DNA from 3 places in the Yersinia antarctica genome. Region 2 is predicted to be linked to each of the others. Evidence: riboswitches for the same ligand, from Rfam matches in the RefSeq annotation. Region 2 holds a riboswitch; each other region holds the start of a gene.

Region 1 (5,786 bases), 200 kb from region 2:
TTTAGCTGCGGCCCCCCACCCGCTGGTTATCCTCAATGTTGACTTGGATAAGTTTAAACCTGTTAACGACACTTTTGGTCATGTTACCGGTGATCTGGTACTGCATCAGGTATCTGAACGCCTAAGAAGTTGTTTGCGTGATCAAGATTTAGTCGCGCGTCAGGGGGGAGATGAATTTGTTCTAATTATCACAGGTCTTGCGTCACGCAAAGAAATTGAACAGCTTTGTACGCGCGTTATCACCCGAATCGAAAGTCCTTACGTGATAAATGATCAGGATATTTATATCGGGGCCAGCATTGGTATTGCACTGGCACCTCAAGACTCAATGCAAGCCGAAGAGCTATTACGATTTGCAGATATTGCCATGTATGAAGCTAAAAACAGTGGCCGTAACCGTTGGAGCTTCTACTCCAGTGAAATGAATGAGCGCCTGATGCAACGCAGTGAGCTAGAGCGTTTTTTACGTCAGGCCGTTAAGCACAACGAATTTAACCTTTATTACCAGCCACGCTACCGTATTGAGGGAACACAACTGACGGGTGCTGAAGCCTTGGTGCGCTGGAACCACCCGATTTTGGGGCTGCTGATGCCGGATCAATTTATTGCGCTGGCCGAAGAGACGGGGCTTATCACCTCAATTAGCGACTGGACCATGCTACAGGCATGTCAGGATGCATCGACATGGCCCTCGTCACTGATTGTTTCCGTTAATATTTCTGCGGTTGAATTCAGGAACCAGCGCCTGATAGAACGAGTGCGCCAAGTCCTGCTGCTCACTGGGCTACCTAGCCATCGATTGGAGCTGGAAATCACCGAGCGGATAATGATTGAAGATGCCGATGGTGCCTTTAAAACCATGACAGCATTGAAAACCCTGGGTGTGCGCTTATCGATGGATGACTTTGGTACTGGATATTCCTCACTGAATTATCTGCGCCGCTTCCCGTTCGATGGATTGAAAATTGATAAGAGCTTTACCGATGAACTGGCCGAGTCACATGAAGGCCAATCAATTGTCGAAGGAATCATTAACCTCGGCCATGCGCTGTCCATGACGGTGACCGCCGAAGGGGTAGAAACCGCCGAGCAGCTCGGGCAGTTACAGACTCTGATGTGTGATGAAGTTCAGGGTTATTTCTTGGGTAAGCCAATGAAACTGGATGATTTATTAGTTCTTATCCGTAATACACATTATGACTGAGGGCCGTTCAGCCGCTGGCGCTCAAGGCGATAGGGCTGAGCGGTAACGCTATTTTTAAGAGGTTAACCGGGGAGAGGCTATACCAGATCGCTTATTTTCAGTTGATAAAGGCCATCTAGAAAAGCTGGAATAAAGCTACCAGGGCCTGCCACCTGCTGAGATACCTGCCCGCCGACTTGTGACATCACCCGGCAAGCCGTTGCCACATGATGTAAACGGTCGCCTTCCAGTGCGCAAAATGCCGCTACCACGGCAGAAAGTGCGCACCCCGTCCCCACTACCCGGGTCATCAGCTTATCGCCACCGGTCACGGCAAAATCACGCAGGCCGTCGGTGATATAATCCACCTCACCGGTAACCGCAACCACAGTCTGCACCTGTAGTGCCAATTGGCGAGCAGCAGGCAGTGCACTCACCGAAGAATCGACACTATCCACCCCACGCCCCATAGTCGCCATACCGCTTAATGCCATGATTTCCGAGGCGTTACCCCGTATTGCCGCCGGTTTTAGCGCTAATAATTGATGGGCAAAATCAGTACGATAGACAAGCCCGCCGACCGCAACGGGGTCCAGCACCCAAGGGGTAGAGGATTGATTTGCCGCCTGGATTGCCGCCAGCATGGATTCGGCCTGAGCGCGGTGTAACGTGCCGATATTGATAAGTAAACTGTTCGCCATTGTACTAAATTGTGCGGCCTCTTCAGCTTCAACCACCATGGCAGGAAAAGCCCCTAATGCCAGTAACACATTGGCAGTGAAGGACTGTACTACCTCATTAGTCAGGCAATGGACTAATGGCGGTGTAGTTTGGAATTGTTGCAAACAGGCCGCCGCCAGTGCATCAGGGTACGGGAGAGGAGCGATTGAAAAGTCAGAGCGAATAGTATTCATGATATCCCCCACCGGCGAACAAGAAGGGGGACCGTTGTTTATGGACTCAACAACGATACCGCGACTTCCCTCCGCTGGTATAATCCAGATCAGGTAATACGGGTAAAATCTCAGCCATTACGCATTTAGCGGCAGGCACCCCGAGTCAACGAGCTTTATTATTAACACAATTAGCGGTAATCAAACACCATTAGCCATAATCATCACTTATGGCATTTTGACGCAGCGGCAATCAGTGCTTGCCCTAGAGCCAGCCCACCATCACCGGCAGGCAGACGCTGGGGCAGCAACAGTTGGAAATCATGCAGTTGTGCGCTAAGTAACTCACGCAGTAACCGGTTATGTAGCACCCCACCTGAAAAGACAATAGTATCAATACGATAATACTGGGCCGCCTGCCGCGCCAAAGTAGCAAATCCCTGGGCCAGAGCAAAATGGAACGCATAGGCCCGCTCCGCCGGAGTGGCATTATAAGCCAACCATTGCTGCCAGAAAGTGGCTAAGTCCAGTTGGTTATCGCACAGCGGCATCGTCACTGGCGGCACTGAAACCGCACTTTGTCGCGCCAGTGCTTCCAACTGGCAGGCGGCTTCGCCCTCCCAACTTATCGATAGCGGGGCAAGATTGAGTGCAGCCGCTACTGCATCAAATAAGCGCCCAGTTGAAGAGGCCAACGGCGCATTAATCCCCCGCTCAATCGCCCGCGCCAATACCCTACCCTCCGGCTGAGGAATCACCGCACTCTCAGGCAAATGTTGCCAATTGGGGACATAGCGCTGTAACTGGGCCAGCAGGTTACGCCACGGTTGACGCGAGGCCAGATCGCCACCGGGTAGTGCCACTGCGGGCAAGCCACCAATATATTCACAGCTCGTATAATCTACTCGTAGGCATTCACCGCCCCACAATTGACCATCAGCGCCATAACCCAGCCCATCCAATGCCACACCAATCACCGCCCCACCCTCGCGAGGCCAGCCATGCTCTGCCAGACAAGCCACCAGATGGGCATGATGATGTAGCACGTCAACACAAGGGATATTCCACTGTGCTGCCAGGGTTTTCCCTAATTGGTGGCTGACGTATCCGGGGTGAGCATCCACCGCTATCACCTGTGGTGTGAAATGGTAAATATCACAAAACAGCGCCACTAACTGCTGCTGTTGCTGTGCGATATCGCGGTCTTCCAGATCCCCCAGATGTTGACTCAACACTGCATTACCATCACGCAGCAGGCAAAACGTGTTTTTCATATCCGCACCCAGCGCCAGAACTGCTGGCTGCTGGCTAAATCCCGGAGGTAACTCGAAAGCATCTGGCACATACCCTCTGGCTCGGCGTAGCATTTCAGCACTGCTGCCGGTGAGTCGCACTAATGAGTCATCGGCCCGCTGCACAATTTGCCTATCGTGCAATAACCAGTGGTCAGCAATATCTCTCAGGGCACCTAGCGCCTGCTCATTACTCAATGCCGGGGGTTTACCACGGCCATTACCGGAGGTCATCACCAGAGGCCGTCCGACCTGTTGCAGCAGCAAATGTTGTAACGGATTGGCGGGTAGCATCACGCCAATTTCAGGTAAGCCCGGTGCCAGCGCCGTACACAGCGGGCTATCAGCCCGCGACGAAACCAACACAATCGGAGCCGCAGGGCTACGTAACACGCGTAATAACGCGGCGCTATCGTTACTTTGCACGCAGCGTGATAACCAGTCGGCGTGCGGTAACATCACCGCCAGCGGCTTGGAAGGCCGTTGCTTGCGCTGCCGTAAACGGGCCACCGCAGCAGCATTGGTGGCATCTACCGCCAGATGGAATCCTCCCAGCCCTTTGACGGCAACAATATCTCCTGCCAACAGGGCGGCTGCGGCTTGCTCTAGCGCCGCAAAGTTGTGCGCAATCGATTGTCCCTCTCGCCCCGTTAGCCACAATTGCGGGCCACAATCGGCACAGGCATTGGGTTGGGCGTGAAAACGGCGATCGGCCGGATGGTCATATTCTGCCTGACAGGCGGCACATAGTGGGAATTCGCGCATGGCGGTATAAGGCCGGTCATAGGGCATGCGGTGAATAATAGTAAAACGTGGGCCACAATGGGTGCAGTTGATAAACGGGTAGCGGTAGCGACGATTGGCAGGATGGTTCATTTCAGCCAAACAGGCGTCGCAGGTTGCAGCATCCGGTACAATTTGCGTATCCATCTGCCCGGCACCGCTGTGATGAATCACAAAATCCAGTGGCGGCTGCGCCCAATGGTAGGGCGAGGTGGTGACACTATCAATTTGTGCCAATGGCGGGCAATGACGCGGCAGTGCCTGTAAGAAATCCGCCAGCGCCGGTGATTGCCACAAGTGAATCGTCACGCCCGCACTGTCGTTACTGACATCGCCCCTTAGCGCAAAGCGGTGGGCAAGCTGCCAGATATAAGGGCGGAACCCCACGCCTTGCACCTTACCTTTTACCCGCAGGCAGAGGCCATTTTTATCCACAGAAACTCCTTCACAAGGCTGCCAGCAACCTGTTTTATAGCTCGGAGATTGCGGGGCGACTGCACCGATGGGCGCTTCGACGGCTCACGCCGTTACGACCCATTCGGCACATTTCCCCACTTATCAAATAGTTAATCGCCTGTCACTTCAAGTGCGAATGGGTTCCCAAAAGTCATTGGAGTTACAGGTAGGCAGCAAGTAAGCAAATCCCGATGAGCTGACATCAGTCAGTGATTCGGGTGAGCGAACGCAGCTAACACCCCTGCGGCTTCAAGGACGAATGGGATCAGCAAATACGGGGCAATGGCTCATCCAGAGGCAAATCCAATCTACGCGAAACACCATACGCACCGCATAAGCGCACTTGTTTATTCTCAGTCACCTGCCCGATAACGGCGGCATCCTGGCCGAGTGGATGGTTATGGAGCGCTGTTAATACCACGTCTTGTGCCTCTGGTGACACCACCAGCACCAGCTTACCTTCGTTGGCAAAGTTGAGTGCATCCAGCCCCAGCAATTCGCAAATACCCCGCACCGCCGGTTTCAGGGGGAGATCTGATTCGTTGATCTCCATGCCGCAACCGCTGGCGGCCGCAAATTCATGTAGGATCGCCGTCACGCCGCCACGGGTAGCATCACGTAACGCCCGCACTCCGGGAATAGATCGCAGCGGAGCGATCAACGGTGCCAATAGTGCACAATCGCTCACCAGCTCTGCTTCCAGCCCCAGCCCTTCACGCAGGTTCAGAATGGTCGCGCCATGATCACCTAAAGTGCCACTGACAACGATCCGATCACCAGCACGGATCATCGCGGTTCCCCAGTGAATATCTGCGGGGATCACTCCTATGCCGGTGGTATTGATAAAGATCTTATCCGCCGCGCCACGCTGCACGACTTTGGTATCACCTGTAACTATCTGAATCCCCGCCTGCCGCGCGGTAGCCGCCATTGATTGCACAATGCGCGTGAGAACATCCATCGGCAAACCTTCTTCCAGAATAAAACCGCAGGAGAGATAGCGTGGCGTTGCGCCACTGACCGCCACATCATTTGCTGTGCCGCACACGGCCAACTTGCCGATATCGCCGCCGGGGAAAAAGATCGGATCAATGACATAGCTGTCGGTGGATACCGCCAGCCGATCGCCCTGTACGGTTAGATCCGTCAGCGCGATACGCGCCTGATCTTCCCGTTCAT
Region 2 (5,786 bases):
GGACAGCTTTAGCTATCGCCAGTTCCTGCTCATCATGGGTTGATACGCCCAGCCGTAATCCAGCTTGCTGAATCGCGGCCAAGTCGGCTGTTTCCAAATCTTCCTGACCCAGATGAACACCATAGGCACCATGCTTAATCGCCAGCCGCCAATAATCATTGATAAATAAGCGTGCCTGATAGCGTTTGCCTAACGCTATGGCAGCGGCAATGTCTTGTTCTACCTGCGCATCATCTAACTCTTTGATACGTAGTTGTATTGTGGTTACACCTGCGGCAAGCAGGCGCTCTATCCAAAGTAGGCTATCGACGACGGGATAGAGACCAAGACGCTGTACCGTCGCAGGGAAACCTTTCTTTGCAGAAAATGAGGCATGATTAGACAGGTTCATTATTGGCCTCGCTCTTGAGGTTAACGGGGCTGTGATACAGCTCGCTGCCGCGAGAGCGGAACTCCGCTGACATCTGTTCCATACCTGATTGTAAAATTTCGATCGGTTGGGCTGCTGTTTCTTGTGTCGCTGCTAGCTCTTGCGTCACAGCCTGTTCTTGCGTAGCGGCATAGTCGCGGACTTCCTGAGAGATTTTCATCGAGCAGAATTTCGGCCCGCACATTGAGCAGAAGTGGGCCACTTTGCCGGACTCCTGCGGTAGGGTTTCGTCGTGATAGGCTCGTGCGGTTTCTGGATCAAGCGCCAGATTGAACTGATCTTCCCAGCGGAATTCAAAGCGCGCTTTCGACATGGCGTTATCGCGGATCTGCGCACCGGGGTGGCCTTTGGCCAAGTCTGCGGCATGGGCGGCGATTTTATAAGTAATAAGACCTTGTTTCACATCCTCTTTATTAGGCAGGCCAAGATGTTCTTTCGGTGTGACGTAACACAACATGGCGCAACCGAACCAACCAATCATGGCGGCCCCAATACCTGAAGTGAAATGATCATAACCCGGCGCAATATCCGTAGTTAGCGGGCCTAAGGTATAGAATGGCGCTTCATGGCAGTGTTCCAACTCTTCCGTCATATTGCGGCGAATCATCTGCATCGGCACATGACCGGGGCCTTCAATCATCACCTGGACATCATATTCCCAGGCGATTTTGGTCAATTCACCCAAGGTATGCAGCTCAGCGAACTGGGCTTCATCATTGGCATCCTGAATGGAACCAGGGCGTAGGCCATCACCCAGTGACAGTGAGACATCATAGGCCGCACAGATCTGGCAGATTTCGCGAAAATGCTGATACAGGAAGTTTTCCTGATGATGGGAAAGGCACCACTTCGCCATAATTGAACCACCACGGGAGACGATACCGGTCAAGCGTTTGGCGGTCATCGGTACATAGCGCAACAACACACCGGCATGGATAGTAAAGTAATCCACCCCTTGCTCGGCCTGCTCTAACAGTGTGTCACGGAACATTTCCCAGGTTAGGTTCTCGGCCACACCATTTACTTTTTCCAGCGCCTGATAGATAGGAACGGTACCAATAGGGACCGGGCTGTTACGTAGGATCCATTCACGGGTTTCATGGATATAGCGGCCAGTGGACAGGTCCATCACGGTATCGGCACCCCAGCGGGTTGACCACACCAGTTTTTCTACTTCCTCTTCGATGGAGGAGGTCACCGCAGAGTTACCGATATTGGCATTCACTTTCACTAAAAAGTTACGACCAATAATCATCGGCTCAGATTCTGGATGGTTTATATTGGCGGGAATGATAGCTCGGCCCGCCGCCACTTCCTGACGTACAAATTCGGCAGTGATATTTTCTGGCAGGTTAGCGCCAAAAGCCTGTCCTGGATGCTGCTGGCGTAGTACCTCACCACGAATACGTTCACGGCCCATATTTTCTCGCAGCGCGATAAACTCCATCTCTGGCGTGATGATACCCTGACGGGCGTAATGCAGTTGGGTGACGCATTTGCCTGTGATGGCTTTCTTCGGGTGTGGCAGATGCTCAAAACGCAAATGATCCAAGCCTTCGTCGGCCAAACGTTGTTGGGTGAAGCCAGAGCTGACAGAGGTCAGTGCGGCGCTATCCTGGCGTTCAGCTATCCAGCTATCGCGTAATTTGGGTAACCCGCTGTGAACATCCAGTTTGGCATTTGAGTCACCATATGGGCCGGAAGTGTCATACACCGGGATGGCTTCGTTATCTTCATAGCGTGGTGCGTCTTTGCCACCGCCAATCAGTGTCGGACTGAGCTGGATTTCGCGCATCGGTACCAGAATATCTGGCCGTGAGCCTTGTAGGTAAATACGTTGGGAGTTGGGGAAAGTGACACCTTGCAAAGTATCAATAAACTGTTGAGCTTGTTCACGTTGTTGTTTACGTGGAATAGGTTTACGTGGGCGTGATGAACTTTTAGTGGTTGTATTATTAGACATAGCAATTCCTACCAGTGTGGTTTATAGGGAAAATTGCTTGTCTGGAGCTTGGCGGGAGTAACGATGTTGGCCAGTAACCGGCAGCTACCTGTAAGGATAGAGACCGGGCCTGTAGCGATAAATTACTCTTGTTCCCTTCGCGGGTATTAACCCGATCAGGTTCCGCGGATCCCGAATTAACGGTCTCAGCCTGCGTTTGCTTTCCTAAGAAAACAGGTGCTAGGCACTCCGACAAGAAACCCCAGTATATGAGGTTGAATTAAAACTACAAGCCCGTGCTGTTCAGCGGGCTATTTTACCGGCCCTGTTTGAATAACTGGCTGGGCGGCTTGCCATGACTCGGCTGCCCATTGAATCAATTGATCTTCCAAGCGGAAACGGGCATCAAGGGCTTCGCCGATATCAGATAATGCTTGTTGAAACTCGATACAACTGTCCTGATCGATCTCAATGTTGGTATAACGATCATGGAATGTCATGATCGTTTGAGTATTATTTTTTAACGCAGGATACACTTTGGTCGTCAGCGCCATTTTTGGGCTAGACGCGCCTTCCACCTGTTTGATAATTCTGTCATAGATATGAAAATGCCCGGAAGAGAGATAATCCACTAAATTATGGCAAAAGTTCTCCAGCGCTTTTTCGTTAAGCGGGGTATGCTTTTCTTTTTGCGGCTTAATACCGATCACTGTGCAATATGAAACTAACAGTTCTTTACGCGCATGAAGCCATTGATCAATTAATTCATTACTGCCGCCAACGCGTTGAGTCAGGCTTTCTAGTCGGTTGAGCATGAACGACCCCGTGAGTAAGGAAAAGTAATAGTGGGTTACAAAAATGTAACAAGCCGGATTCTAGATTGCCAGTGAAGTCGAGGTTGTGCAACAACGATATGGAACTACAACTTACAGGTAAAGAAAGTGGCTGGTGGATTGTCAGTCATGAAAACAAATTATGGTTGCCGAAAGGGGAGTTACCACAAGGTAATGCCGCTAATTGGTCATTGCAGGGCGCAACGGCAAGGCAAATCGGTGAATGGCAAGGGCAGGCGGTATGGTTGATCCGTCAGATGATGTCTACTGATATGGGTTCCGTGCGGCAATTACTGGATGTGGATCGCGGCTTGTTCCAATTGGCTGGGCGTGGTGTGCAACTGGCAGAGTTTTATCGTTCTCACCGTTTTTGTGGTTATTGCGGTCACCAAATGCAGGCCAGCCGTTCCGAGTGGGCTTGTCTGTGTAATCACTGCCGTGAGCGCTATTACCCACAAGTCGCCCCTTGTGTGATTGTTGCCATTCGCCGTGATGATGAAATTTTATTGGCGCAGCATGTACGGCATCGTGGCGGCATTAATACCGTATTGGCAGGCTTTGTCGAAGTGGGTGAGACTCTGGAGCAGGCGGTTTCCCGTGAAGTTTTAGAAGAAAGTAATATTCACATTAAAAATCTGCGCTACGTAACATCACAGCCTTGGCCGTTCCCCCATTCACTGATGATGGCGTTTATGGCCGAGTATGACAGTGGTGAATTGCGACATGACCCTAAAGAGCTGCTAAATGCCGGTTGGTATCGTTATGACCAATTGCCATTACTGCCGCCGCCAGGCACCGTAGCACGACGATTAATTGAAGATACCGTGGTGTTATGCCGCGAGCACCGTGAGTTGATCTAATCAGAAGGGAGTGCTGAAGCGCTAACCTCATAGCCGACGCAGTTTAAACCCCACGAGAGTGAGTCATTATCACGCCCTTAATAGCGGCGGCAGTTAGCAGGAAAGTATTATCTGACATGCTACAATATGGTCCGCTAAAAGATGGCCGCCAGATAATTAAGGGAGCTCCACCATGAATGAGTTGAAAAACGATCGCTATCTGCGAGCCTTATTGCGTCAACCGGTAGATGTAACGCCGGTATGGATGATGCGTCAGGCGGGCCGTTATTTGCCGGAATATAAAGCTACCCGCGCGGTTGCCGGGGATTTTATGTCGCTGTGCAAAAATGCGGAACTGGCTTGTGAAGTGACGATGCAGCCATTACGTCGCTATCCATTGGACGCCGCGATTCTGTTTTCAGACATTCTGACCATCCCCGATGCTATGGGGCTGGGGCTCTATTTTGAAACCGGTGAAGGCCCAGGCTTCCAATCCCCGATTACTTGTCGCGCCGACGTCGAAAAGTTACCCATTCCCGACCCAGAAGAGGAATTAGGTTATGTGATGAACGCGGTAAGAACCATTCGCCGTGAGCTGAAAGGTGCGGTGCCATTAATTGGTTTTTCCGGCAGCCCATGGACGCTGGCAACCTATATGGTTGAAGGTGGTAGTAGCAAAGCGTTTACCAAACTGAAGAAAATGATGTATGCCGAGCCGCAAACCCTGCATCTGCTACTGGATAAACTGGCCGATAGCGTCATCTTGTATCTCAATGCGCAAATCAAAGCTGGCGCTCAATCTGTGATGGTGTTTGATACTTGGGGTGGGGTACTGACAGGGCGTGATTATCTTGAATTCTCCTTGAACTACATGCATAAAATCGTCGATGGCCTGATCCGCGAAAACGACGGGCGTCGGGTGCCGGTGACCTTGTTCACCAAAGGTGGCGGGCAATGGCTGGAAGCAATGGCTGCTACCGGTTGTGATGCATTAGGGTTGGATTGGACCACGGATATCGGCGATGCGCGCCGTCGGGTGGGTGATAAGGTCGCTCTGCAAGGCAATATGGACCCCTCTGTGCTATACGCACCACCTGCCCGTATTGAGCAGGAAGTGAGTACTATTCTCGCAAGTTTTGGCCAGGGTGAAGGGCATGTGTTTAATCTGGGGCACGGCATTCATCAGGATGTCCCGCCAGAACATGCAGGGGCTTTTGTTGATGCAGTGCATACATTATCAAAGCCTTATCATCAAAACTAATCGCTTATACCCAAAGTCATTGGGGCGGCAGGTAACCGTACTGTAGCTTCAAGCTCGAGGGAGGTTGGCCGATGATAGATACCAAAGCGTTACGGGCAGAACAGTTACAACGAGCATCTGAAATTATTCTTCACGATGATTTTGATAGTGGGTCAGTGCACTTTATTGCCGGTGCGGATGTTGGTTTTGAGCAGCAGGGGGAGATTACCCGTGCTGCTATCGCGATTTTGCGTTATCCCTCGCTAGAACTGGTGGAATATCAGGTTGCCCGCGTGGCAACTTCACTGCCGTATATCCCCGGTTTACTCTCTTTCCGTGAATATCCTGCATTATTAGCCGCCTGGGGGCAGTTGCAGCAACGGCCTCAACTGGTGTTTGTTGATGGGCAAGGTATCGCACATCCGCGTCGTTTAGGCGTTGCCAGCCATTTTGGGCTGTTGGTTGATGTCCCGACCATTGGTGTCGCCAAAAGTCGCCTGTG
Region 3 (5,786 bases), 960 kb from region 2:
CGGCGTTTAATATTACCTCTGATCCACATGCCGGTATTGGCGGCTGGAGTCAGCAGCAGGTGGTGCAATATCTGCGCACCGGCCATGTTGACGGTAAAGCACAAGCTGCCGGGCCGATGGCTGAAGTTATTGAGAACAGTACTCGCCACCTGAGCGAGAGTGATCTCAATGCCATGGCGGTGTATCTGCGTACCCTGGAGCCATTAAATCCAGATGACGAAACCAAGAGTCGTTCGGATTGGGGGCAAGCGGCGAGTAGTGTTAATTCCTTACGCGGTATGCCTTTCACGGCAGATAACAACACTGACGGCGCGCGCCTGTATTTGGGGAACTGTGCCAGTTGCCACAGTTTCACCGGTGAGGGCGTGAAAGACGGTTATTACCCTTCATTGATGAAAAACTCGGTGGTCGGGGCATCCGAGCCCAATAACCTGATTAATGTGATTCTCCACGGTGTGTCACGCAAAACCAATGACGGTGAAGTCTTTATGCCCGGATTTGCTAACACCTTAACCGATGAGCAGGTTGTTAGTTTGAGTCATTATCTGCTACAGCAATTCGGACAACCGGCACTGAATATAAAAGCCGATGATGTGAAGGCGCTGCGCGGGGAATAGAAAATAAGCACAAGGAAACCCAGTTCCCTTGTGCTTATTTCTGATTTATCTGTGAGGGGAAAATAACCCATATAACGATGCAGCGATGTTTGATAGTAAGTTAGATATTAAATTTTATTTTTTAACTAATATTATCAATATTGTTCTTATTTAACCTTCTCATTATGCCAATGCATTAATGTATATTCGCCATCATTACTGATGCCGGTGGCAATAGCTACCCACCCCTGTTTTTGATAAAACGCCAGCGCCTGCTGGTTTTTTGCCAGACATTTGAGTGAGCCGTGGCTGGTAAATAGCTGTTGTGCTGCCTGCAATAAGGCTTTTCCCGTACCGGACTGTTGTAGTTCAGGGGCAATAAACAGATGATGCAGGAAACTCTCTTCCATAAAAATTGAGGCAAAACCTAAGTGTTGATCGCCATCAACGGCGACCAGCACAGTTTCACCAATGGTTGAGCGATCAAAATCTTCCAGCCTAAAGTGTTCAACGTCCAGCCAGGTAAAGGCTGCTTTACGTGATGCCAGATACAAGGTGCGCAGGAATGGCCGGTCACTTTCCTGATACTGACGAATCTTGATACTCATCCTATGGTTATACCTCCAAAACAGGGTGCTTTTGCGAAATTGATCATTGGTTGAGCCAATACATGATTGATCTTCTACCACCTGCCCATGATAATAACAATTCTGACTCGGGGTGCCTGCCACAAACAGTGGCATGGCTGAGATATTACCCGTATTACCTGATCTGGATTATGCCAGCGTAGGGAAGTCTCGGCACCTTAGGGTTCCGCCTTCTTGACCGCCGGTTAGGAGGAATATGTTCGTTCAACCTGCCGTTTTCTCTTTAGCTATTCTCGCTGTTGCTGCCATTCGATCTCCCATTGATATGAGTGTGGAGAGATATTCATGAAGCGAATTAATGCACTCACGATTGCCGGAACTGACCCTAGCGGTGGGGCCGGTATTCAGGCTGATTTGAAAACTTTCTCTGCTTTGCAAGCTTACGGCACCAGTGTGATCACCGCCTTGGTGGCACAAAATACCTGTGGTGTGCAGTCAGTTTATCCCATCGAACCGGCGTTTGTTGCAGCTCAACTCGATTCTGTTCTCAGTGATGTGCGCATCGATAGCGCGAAAATCGGTATGTTGGCTAATGCTGACATTGTCGAGATTGTTGCCACACAACTGCAACGTTACCCCATCCCATTTGTGGTGCTAGATACCGTTATGGTCGCCAAAAGCGGTGATCCATTATTGGCACCAGAGGCCGTAGACGCAGTACGTCAACTGCTGTTACCGCGAGTGGCTTTGATTACCCCGAATCTGCCAGAAGCAGCCGCGCTACTCAATTGCCAGCCTGCGCGCGATGAGCAACAAATGTGTGAACAGGGGCGAGCACTGTTGGCTCTGGGGTGTCAGGGAGTATTGATGAAAGGAGGGCATTTGAGCGGTGAAGATAGCCCCGATTGGCTGTTTACGGCACAAGGCGAACAGCGTTTTGTTACCCGCAGAGTAAATACTCGCCATACCCACGGCACCGGCTGCACCTTATCGGCCGCATTGGCGGCCTTACGGCCACGGCTCCACGATTGGGCAGATACAGTGAATGCCGCCAAACACTATCTGCAAGGTGCATTAGAACAAGCCGATACCCTTGAAGTCGGACAGGGGGTCGGGCCGGTGCATCATTTTCACCGGTGGTGGTAATCCCCTTCGTCCTTGAAGTCGCCGGGGTGTTAGCTGCGCTCACCCCCCCGAATCACTGACTTGAGTCAGCTCATCGGGATGTGTTCACTTGCCGCCTACCTGCAACTCCAATGACTTTGGGGATCCTTCGTCCTTGAAGTCGCCGGGGTGTTAGCTGCGCTCACCCCCCCGAATCACTGACTTGAGTCAGCTCATCGGGATGTGTTCACTTGCCGCCTACCTGCAACTCCAATGACTTTGGGGATCCTTCGTCCTTGAAGTCGCCGGGGTGTTAGCTGCGCTCACCCCCCCGAATCACTGACTTGAGTCAGCTCATCGAGATGTGTTCACTTGCCGCCTACCTGCAACTCCAATGACTTTGGGGATCCTTCGTCCTTGAAGTCGCCGGGGTGTTAGCTGCGCTCACCCCCCGAATCACTGACTTGAGTCAGCTCATCGGGATGTGTTCACTTGCCGCCTACCTGTAGCTCCAATGACGAAGTGCATGCCTTATTTATTGAAATGGCAGAGATTTTTATGCCAATAAATAGCGCTGAGTCATCGCAAACATCGCGATAGCACGTTGCAAGTGATGGGCATCAAAACGGTTAAGCAGATAGCTGTCCGCGCCTTTGCGTGGGCGGATACACAGTGAGAGTTTTGGCTCGCCTGTTTCATCGTTAATCAGATCAAATTGATAACTGCCGATATCTTTTGCATCTTCACGCCAGGAGATTTGTACCGCAGGTAATGGGTTGCCTGCGCTAGGTTGGCGAACGGCAAAAAAGTACTCTCCGGCCCAGAACCCGGCGTAATCCCCATCAGCCTGTAGATGTTTAGTGCGAAAAATAGGCGCATCGACTAACTGACGGATAGTCTCGGGCGTTATCTGTTGTCGGGTTTGTTGCCACAGCGGGGTGTCATTTTCAAGTTGCCAGCAGGCTGCACCAAGATAATCATTCAATTCGCGCCAATCGGCATCGAGTTGCTGTAGCAACTCTTCATCGAGGATATTACGGTACTGCTGCATACCGCTGGGTTGTTCGCCCAATGTTTCGTAGGTGATTAACTCCATGGTGCGGGGTTTACGGCGAAAGCTCATCCACAACACGGCCTTCGGAATGCGAAATTCAATGGATTGAATGCTCAGACGATAGCGATCGCCTTTATTCACCACAAAACCATTGGCTGTACCGCGCTTATTTTGGTAATTACGTACCACCACCACGCTATTTAGCCCCATCCAGCCAGTGACATAATGCTCGCTGTCGGAATTGGCAACATCCAGATCGATAACCATCTGGATAATTTTATCCGTTTCAAGCTTAGCCAGCGGGTGGGCATCCCCGGCAGAGTAATACAGCTTCTCGGGTTCTTCGGGTAACTCAACGGTTAACATGGCATGGCCTTTTATCGGGTGGGCTCGGCTGATAGCTATCTGGTTCATAGCTTAACTCAAGCTGTCATACAGATTGTGATATAACTGGAATTAGGATGAAAATTCGTGCTATGGATCAACTTTTTCGCCGGTTGATGGTCATAGACAGGCAAGCTAATACCACGCCCGCTAAGCCGTTGCATAGAGCCTGGCTCACTGTCCGGCGAGTAGATTAATCAGATAATAAGGATTTCGATAATGAAAGGTAACAAAACCCGCCATTGTCTTGTGGCTGCGGTGATGCTCAGTGTCAGCGCCTGGGCTTTCGCGCAGCCAGCCACCACAACTGTCACAGCCACGTCAGTTGCCCAGACTTCTCCTGTCAAAAGCCGCCCGACCACGGCGGATCTGCTGCAACAGCCGGTTTATAAAAATAGCTGGCAAAAAATGGTGAAAAGCCAAAAGAATCTCCCCGCCTGGGCACGCAAAGGGGTGGGGACGTCAGCACCTTATGAGGTGATAAATTGGCAAGGGCAGCAATATAAGGTGGGGCGAATTTGTAAACCTCATGATTGCAGTAATAACTTTATGTGGGTGGCGTTTAGTCAGGATAAAAAACAAGTATGGCAGGCATGGGGAATGCGTATTTCCGTGGCAGACAAGCCACAAGCACTTGATAAACCGAGTGAGTTCGCGACCTATCAATGGCTCGGTCGTCCCAATGACAGTATCCAGGCCATGCTCAAAAAGCAGTTACAGCAAGATCCTAATTGGCACTGATTGAGGCAGGCCGCTAATAAGTAAATTTATCTAGATTAATTGATTATATTGATGAAGATGTCACTGGCGGATTTGAATGCTGGTTGCAGCGGCCTCGCAGCAGCGAGGCCTGAATCGTGAATGGAACCAACACAGCTACAACTTGAACGATGACGGGGATATCAACCAACGCCAGCTTGATGCAGGTCGTGCAGATTAATGGCTCCGACCAGTTTCCCATCCAGATTCACCACCGGTGCGGCACTGAGATGGTGCTGATGCAGTGCCTCCAGCGCTTCTCCTGCGCGCCATTGCTCAGGTAATCGGTAGCCTGGCCGTGTGATGGCATTTTCTAAGGGTTGCTGTAAGGTGCCACCTTTTACCAGCCAGCGGCGTAAATCACCGTCAGTGAATACCCCCACAACCCGTTGCTCCGGATCACATACAGCCACCAGCCCTAGTCCTGTACGGCTCAGTTCTAACATGGCTTCCATTACGCTGTCGGATTCATTCACCATCGGCAGGCGATCACCGGTTCTCATTAAGTGATGGACTCGATTAAGTAGCCTTGCGCCCAAGCTGCCGCCAGGATGTGAGCGGGCAAAATCTTCTGCACCGAAACCGCGATGGCGCATTAATGCCATTGCCAGAGCGTCCCCCATCATCAGGGTATTAACCGCGCTGGAGGTAGGAGCCAACCCCATCGGGCAAGCTTCGTGTTCGACACTGATATCCAATACACAGGCTGCACCCAGCGCCAGCGGGGACTCTTTGCCGCCAGTGATGGCAATCACGGGGATCTGGCTATCCGCCAACAAGGGCAGAATCAGGTCCAGTTCTTTGGCGCGCCCTGAGTAGGAGATAAAAATCACCACATCCTGAGGGCCAATCATGCCCAAATCGCCGTGCAATGCTTCCGCCGGATGTACAAAGAAGGAGGGGGTGCCAGTGCTGGCCAGTGATGCGGCAATCTTTTTACCAATATGGCCAGATTTGCCAATCCCTGAAACTACAGCCTTACCGGTGCAGGCTAATAATAACTCACAGGCGCGGATAAAATTATCATCTAAACGTGACAGCAGCTTATGCGCTTCTGTCAGTTCAATTTCCAGTGTTTCACGGGCATAGGTAATCAATGGATTAGTCATTTTTATCAACCAGAATGATGTTAATGCCCATGTCCTGTAGCGCTTGCAAATATTCTGGGCTAATACCTTTATCTGTAATCAGGATATCAACGGCACTTAACGGGCACACTACATTTGGGCTTTTACGGCCAAATTTGGAGGAATCGACCAGCAAAATAATGCGGCTAGCGGCACGGCACATCGCCGTACTAAC

Evidence for each region. Region 2 has a riboswitch for thiamine pyrophosphate ahead of thiC (phosphomethylpyrimidine synthase ThiC). Riboswitches for the same ligand answer to the same signal wherever they lie in the genome.
Region 1: another riboswitch for thiamine pyrophosphate. It lies ahead of thiM (hydroxyethylthiazole kinase); the one in region 2 lies ahead of thiC (phosphomethylpyrimidine synthase ThiC).
Region 3: another riboswitch for thiamine pyrophosphate. It lies ahead of thiD (bifunctional hydroxymethylpyrimidine kinase/phosphomethylpyrimidine kinase); the one in region 2 lies ahead of thiC (phosphomethylpyrimidine synthase ThiC).

What each region holds. Positions count from the first base shown of each region.
Region 1 covers NZ_JBSJQF010000001.1:4,344,264-4,350,049, reverse strand. Annotated here, with positions in the region: gene ACWJJO_RS20155 (bifunctional diguanylate cyclase/phosphodiesterase) at 1-1,204, shown strand, start outside; gene thiM (hydroxyethylthiazole kinase) at 1,282-2,097, opposite strand; TPP riboswitch at 2,147-2,250, opposite strand; gene hypF (carbamoyltransferase HypF) at 2,301-4,586, opposite strand; gene hypE (hydrogenase expression/formation protein HypE) at 4,873-5,786, opposite strand, start outside.
Region 2 covers NZ_JBSJQF010000001.1:4,541,969-4,547,754, reverse strand. Annotated here, with positions in the region: gene thiE (thiamine phosphate synthase) at 1-391, opposite strand, end outside; gene thiC (phosphomethylpyrimidine synthase ThiC) at 378-2,393, opposite strand; TPP riboswitch at 2,509-2,634, opposite strand; gene rsd (sigma D regulator) at 2,684-3,187, opposite strand; gene nudC (NAD(+) diphosphatase) at 3,286-4,065, shown strand; gene hemE (uroporphyrinogen decarboxylase) at 4,238-5,305, shown strand; gene nfi (deoxyribonuclease V) at 5,377-5,786, shown strand, end outside.
Region 3 covers NZ_JBSJQF010000001.1:3,583,343-3,589,128, reverse strand. Annotated here, with positions in the region: gene ACWJJO_RS16655 (c-type cytochrome) at 1-617, shown strand, start outside; gene ACWJJO_RS16650 (GNAT family N-acetyltransferase) at 764-1,204, opposite strand; TPP riboswitch at 1,303-1,406, shown strand; gene thiD (bifunctional hydroxymethylpyrimidine kinase/phosphomethylpyrimidine kinase) at 1,529-2,329, shown strand; gene ACWJJO_RS16640 (hypothetical protein) at 2,844-3,707, opposite strand; gene ACWJJO_RS16635 (inhibitor of vertebrate lysozyme family protein) at 3,945-4,466, shown strand; gene gutQ (arabinose-5-phosphate isomerase GutQ) at 4,628-5,593, opposite strand; gene srlR (glucitol operon DNA-binding transcriptional repressor SrlR) at 5,586-5,786, opposite strand, start outside.